Regions from separate parts of the Rossellomorea sp. y25 genome, predicted to be linked through region 1. Evidence: riboswitches for the same ligand, from Rfam matches in the RefSeq annotation. Region 1 holds a riboswitch; the other holds the start of a gene.
What was found. A riboswitch is a leader RNA that binds a small molecule or an ion and turns the genes downstream of it on or off. The one in region 1 is predicted to bind FMN.
Positions count from the first base shown of each region.

Region 2: another riboswitch for FMN. It lies ahead of ribD (bifunctional diaminohydroxyphosphoribosylaminopyrimidine deaminase/5-amino-6-(5-phosphoribosylamino)uracil reductase RibD); the one in region 1 lies ahead of AAEM60_RS14355 (ECF transporter S component).

Region 1 is NZ_CP145886.1:2,837,637-2,840,789, reverse strand. Features, by position in the region: gene AAEM60_RS14365 (hypothetical protein) at 1-12, shown strand, start outside; gene AAEM60_RS14360 (peptidoglycan DD-metalloendopeptidase family protein) at 647-1,561, shown strand; FMN riboswitch at 1,674-1,807, shown strand; gene AAEM60_RS14355 (ECF transporter S component) at 1,963-2,532, shown strand; gene AAEM60_RS14350 (ferredoxin) at 2,640-2,888, opposite strand; gene AAEM60_RS14345 (helix-turn-helix domain-containing protein) at 3,112-3,153, shown strand, end outside.
Region 2 is NZ_CP145886.1:2,650,510-2,653,662, reverse strand. Features, by position in the region: gene AAEM60_RS13310 (patatin family protein) at 1-188, shown strand, start outside; gene AAEM60_RS13305 (hypothetical protein) at 330-1,025, shown strand; gene AAEM60_RS13300 (four-helix bundle copper-binding protein) at 1,079-1,402, shown strand; FMN riboswitch at 1,592-1,735, shown strand; gene ribD (bifunctional diaminohydroxyphosphoribosylaminopyrimidine deaminase/5-amino-6-(5-phosphoribosylamino)uracil reductase RibD) at 1,910-2,995, shown strand; gene ribE (riboflavin synthase) at 3,021-3,153, shown strand, end outside.

The sequences.
Region 1 (3,153 bases):
TTAGAAAATTAGATGTGATGGAAAGACTGGAAGCGGGGAAGTAATCCGTTTCTGGTCTTTTTTTATGTGTAACTCCGGCGACTAGAGGCTCGAGGTCATAAGTCAAACATGCCAAAAAGGCAAAGGACGCCTTTTCGGCATGTTCGACTTATGCTTGTCGCCTCTGACCAAGCCGCCTCCGCATTTGTGTCATCCAGCTCCGGCGGCCAGCCCCTCGAGGTCATATGCTAAATTGGCCAAGAAGGCAAAGGACGCCTTCCAGGCCAATTCATCTTATGCTTGTCGGGGCTGACCAAGCCGCCTCCGCTTTTGGGATGTCTAGCTGCGCCTCCTAGTCCCTCGAGGTCACTTTGGAAAAATGGCATAAGGCAAAGTACGCCTTTTGCCATTTTCCCAAAGTGCTTGTCGGGCCTGATCAGTCGGCTCCGCATTTCCGTGTATATTTATCTCAAACTTAGACAAACTACTCAAAGGAAAATTATCTCATTCTGTTATGAATATTGAAGGGGGCATGTACATATAGTGGGGAGTGCATGAAATGAAGGTGAGAAGGCAAGAATGGTTTAATGCGTGAAAAGGTAGCGGTAGTGTCGCTTCAGTCGGGAAGAAATAAAGGTATTGCGTCAAATGGGTAAGGAGGACAAGCATGGTTTTGGATTATGTTAGAAGGTTATTAATCGTATTTCTGTTAGCGTTGTGTGTGAGCTTTATGTTCTTTACTGGAAAGATAGCGAAAGCAGAGACGAATGAGATCGCGGAAGAAACGGTATCCTGGACATTTCCAGTTGAAGGGGTGATAACCGACTCGTATGGGACAAGGTCAGGTACACATAAAGGTATGGACATAGGAGGAGATATCGGTTCTCCTGTTTATTCAGTAGCTAAAGGTAAAGTCACTAAATCCTATCTTTCTGCAAGCTACGGCCATGTAGTATTTATTAGGCACGATAACGGATACGAAACCGTTTATGCTCATCTTGAAAACCGGTTTGTAGAAGAAAATCAAGAGGTGGGTCAAGGTGAACAGCTTGGAAGTTTAGGAAACACAGGCAGGTCGACAGGAGCCCACTTGCATTTTGAAGTTCATAGGGGGAAATGGACGATCGATAAGGAGAATGCAATCGATCCCTATATGGTATTTGGACAAGGTCAGGTTGGGCAGCTTGTGTTTGCTCAGGAGAAAGATCCTTTTCAGGCAGTGGATGTTTCCGGAACACCTGAAAGCACCCATGGTGTAAGCTCTGCAGAAGAAGTTCAATCTAATGAAAAACAGGTAAGTCATATCGTACATAAAGGGGAGACCCTCTGGGGGATTTCTCAGCAATACAATATATCTGTGGAGGATATTAAGAGTGCCAATGAGTTAAATGACACCAATTTGGTGGTTAACCAGTCTTTAGACATCCCTCAATCAGCAGGGAGTAGGTATGTAGTGAAACAAGGAGACACCTTATACTCCATTTCAGTCGCACAAGGAATTGATGTGAATGAATTGGTGGCTTGGAACGGATTGGATCTTAAGACGCCTATCTATCCGCAGCAAGTTTTAAAGCTGCAATAATAGATGTGTAAACTTTATAGAATCAGGTTAATCAAATTTATTTCGAATTCGAACTTTTTCCTTCACATAATCCCCATCCTTATGTATAATGAGAATGTATAAAAAAATAAAGATTCGTCTTCGGGGCAGGGTGAAATTCCCTACCGGCGGTGATGAAACATTTGTTTCTAAGCCCGCGAGCCTTTTGGGGCAGGATTTGGTGCGATTCCAAAGCCGACAGTATAGTCTGGATGGGAGAAGATGAGGGTTTATGCCAAAACGTTTAGAAAAAGGGAAGCTAGACGTTTATTCGGGTATGCCTTATCATTCTCCTAGATATACGTATCTAGGGGTTTTTTAATGCTACCTTTGGCTTGAGCTATCTTCGATATGAGATGAATCTCCTAAAGGAGAGAGGTTTTATGAGAAAAATGAATACGCGCATGTTTGTAACGGTTGGTATGTTAAGTGCCATATCCTATGTGTTGATGTTGTTTAACTTCCCGATTCCACCATTTCCAAAGTTTTTAATGGTAGATTTTAGTGACGTTCCTGCGTTAATTGCAACTGTGACATTAGGTCCTCTGGCAGGGATATTAGTTGAATTATTTAAAAATGTAATTGACTACATTATGACAGGAAGCGATACCGGCGTCCCAATTGGTCATGTAGCCAATTTTATGGCGGGAGTACTTTTAATTCTACCGACATATTATATTTATTCACGCTTTCAATCTAAAAAAGGACTGTTGATTGGTCTCATCACAGGTACTGTGGTCATGAGTATTAGCATGGGGATTCTTAATTATTTTGTGTTCCTGCCTGCTTATAAATACTTTATGAATTTTGAGCTTCCAGCTGAAATAATCATTACAGGAATTGTCCCATTCAACATTTTAAAAGGAATTTTAGTAACAACGGTCTTCATCTTACTATTTGTCCGCCTTCAAGGCTGGTTATCAAGACAGGTAGCCCTGAACAAAGCGGCATAGAGCTAATATAAATCGTAAACCCCTCAATCACAATTGAGGGGTTTTTCTAATATTTTCAATGTAAAAAGAAAAAGCTAAGGAGAATTTCTCCTTAGCTTTTGTGATTACTATTCAAACTTAAGTGCGTCTCCATCAAAAGGTTCGTCAGCTACTTTAATGGAATCAGTAGGACAACCTTCAAATGCATCAATCATATCATCTTCCAATACGTCAGGAACTTCAACCGTTCCTTGGTTATCGTCTAATGTTACAAATGCAATACCTTCATCATCATAGTCGTAAATATCTGGAGCAGCAGCCCCGCACGCTCCACATGCAATGCATGTATCCTTGTCAACGATCGTATATTTTGGCAAAGAAAAAACCTCCCGAGTAAATAATTCTATATAATTCATCATTATACACAATGTAAGTTTGTGAAAAATCACTTAATGTTTATTTTATAGAGGATTGTATAACTTTTCAATAGTTAGGTGGTTTCTTTTTATTTTTATCCTATATATGAAAAACAAAACATGGTTAAACAACAAATTCATGGTACAATATTTGACAATAACCTACATGTTAAGGAGTAGAGAATTGACCTATCTTAATTATGTGATTTTATATTGTCTCTTGCAA
Region 2 (3,153 bases), 190 kb from region 1:
AACTAGAAAGGAGAGAAAAGAATGGGGATGTGCTGATTATCCAACCCCAACATCCATTAAAAGTAAGCCGTATTGAAAAAAATCCACAAAAGCTGGACGAATTGTACTGGCAAGGCTATCACGATGCAGAGTCAAAAGATAAAAAAATAATGGAATGGAATCGCTCAGCCACTCCAGTGCACTCATAACATATAAGCCAACGAAAGACAGAAAGTCTTCTCATCTCTTATTTGAAGGTTCTGCAAGCGTTGGCTTTTTCTATTTGAATGGTCTATTTAAGGTATTTTCACATACATATGATAGAGATTCCTTGAAAGGACGAGCATTTCATGAACCTCTATCAAATCTACAAAAATGAACAATATACGTTGCTTTATCGCAGTATCATGTATTTTCTTATAGGTGTAGGAATGCTGATGGTGACTCAACAATTATATTATTTCCCCCTGTTAATCTTTATACCTGCGTTTTCAAATCTATATCTCAGCTTTAGTATGAAGAAGGAACTAAAGAAAGCGAACCGACTATTTTATGAGAAAATCCCTGTTTCCCAGCATGCATTAATCGGGGTTCAAACGAAAGAGGGTTCATATTACTTAAAAACGAATGGATGGTCAGAATACTTTATTCAAAGAATGTCCTTGATCAACAATCCAAAACATTACATGTTTCACCGGCAAAATAAACACCCGATGGCAATTTTTCAATGGAGCAGAACCTTGAAAATTGATCAGCGAGGAGCCCGAAAGATTTTTCACTTGAAATATCAGAGCTCTACTGCTATCGAATGGCGAAGTGACGAGGGTGACACAATTATCATTTATAAAGGAAACAAACGATGGATATTGAATTATAATAAAAAAAATTATTTGTCCTTACAAAAAGGATATCTTCCTCAAAGTGTCCAACAGCTATTCGACTATCACCATAGCTATGTTTCATTTTATGAAGCATATAGCGAAGAACTTGATTGGCTTCTTATTTTCCTATGGTATGTAGACAGCGATTATTTTCTTACCACATAGTAATCCTTTTTCCCCAGATGGGAATGCTAAATAGGAATGTTCGTGGAGGTGAGATGATGAATGCCGATTACAAACCATGTTTAACGGCTTTGCAACGATGTCTGGAAGCATGTAATGTATGCTATCATGCATCCCTTAAGGAAGAAAAAGCGATGATGATGTGCATAGAGCTGGACCGGGAATGCGCAGATATATGTTCGTATACTATAAATACCATGCAGCGAAGCAGTAAGTTTGTTCAACAAATTCTGGTCGTCTGTGCAGAAATCTGTGATGCGTGCGGAACAGAATGCAATTCTTATGATCAGCAACATTGTAAGGACTGCGCTAAAGCCTGTTTTGAATGTGCGGAAGAATGCAGGAAGCTATTAGCATAATAAATGTAGAGATGCTTCTATTTAATAGAGGCATTCTTTTTTATTTTTGTAGCATTTTCTTAGTGCTCGCAGGCAGAAATAGAGAGATGTTTCTAATATATATTCAAAAAATTAATACAAAAATAAGTTTTTAGAGCTCCTTACATGATTTCATTTAGGAAACTATGATAGAATAATGATAATCGAATAGGTTTCCTTCGGGGCAGGGTGAAATTCCCTACCGGCGGTGATGAGCGCATGCTCTTAGTCCGTGACCCGGCTAATGAAAATTAGACGGTGGATTTGGTGAAATTCCAAAGCCGACAGTGATAGTCTGGATGGGAGAAGGACCGGCAGTATTTACTTGATGCAGGCGCGAGAAGTCTACCTTTTTTATGGGGATTATGTTTCCGAAAAAAAGAAATCATGTGAATACTTTATTCAGTCATGCCAACTTCCCCCAAGTAAAAAATTACTTGGGGTTTATTTATTTTTGAATAATATTAAACGAGAAGGGAGGTAAAACGTTTGAACGACTCAAAATATATGAAGCTTGCCCTCTCTATGGCAAAGACCACACAAGGTCAAACATCACCAAATCCTGCCGTTGGAGCGGTTGTGGTGAAAAATGGAGAAGTCGTTGGGATGGGTGCGCACCTAAAAGCAGGAGAAGGTCACGCAGAGGTTCATGCCATAAAGATGGCAGGAGAAAAGGCGAAGGGAAGTGACGTATATGTTACGCTGGAACCATGTTCTTATTACGGGAAAACACCTCCCTGTTCAGAGCTTCTGATTTCAAGCGGAGTGAGGCGGGTCCATATTGCAAGTACAGATCCAAATCCCCTTGTCGCGGGAAGGGGAATTCAACAATTGAGAGATGAAGGCATAGAAGTACTGGTTGGAGAGCTTGAAGAAGAAGCCATCGAACTAAATAAGCACTTCTTCCATTTCATTCAATACGGCACGCCTTATATAACCCTTAAGACAGCTGTTACATTAGACGGGAAAACAGCTTCAGCTTCAGGAGATAGCAAATGGATTACCTCAGAAGCTTCACGCACAGATGTCCACTATGATCGTCACCGGCATGACGCGATATTAGTAGGAGTCAATACCGTTATTCAGGACAACCCACACCTTACCACCCGTTTGCCCCAAGGTGGAAAAAACCCCATTCGAATAATATTAGATACCTTTTTACGAACACCTCTCCACTCCCATGTAGTGGAAGACTCAGAAAGCAGGACGCTCATCTTCACGGGCAGTACTGTCAACGAAGAACAGAAGAAGCCCTATATGGAATCAGGCTGTGAAATCATCACCCTTTCAGAGGAAAGGATAGACATTCACACAGTGTTAAAAGAACTGGGTGCCCGGAATATCGGATCCCTCTATGTAGAAGGTGGATCTACTATTCACTCCTCCTTTTTAAAGGAAAAAGTCTTTCAGGAATTGGTTATGTATATGTCTCCCAAGCTTGTAGGCGGAAGCTCTGCCTTCACCAGTTTTGGAGGGGAAGGTTTCCCGACCATTGCAGAAGGTCTTGAAATGGAGATTAAGAGTCTTGAACGAGTAGGAAAGGACATTAAAATTGTTGCTATGCCTAAGATTTAACCTTTATTGAAAGGAGGAGAAAGGGATGTTTACTGGAATCATTGAAGAAATCGGGTCAATTGAACGCATGAAAAAATCCTCCTCATCCATGGAACTCACGATAACAGCGGGCCGCGTGCTAGAAGACGTTCATATTGGAGATAGCATCAGTGTGAATG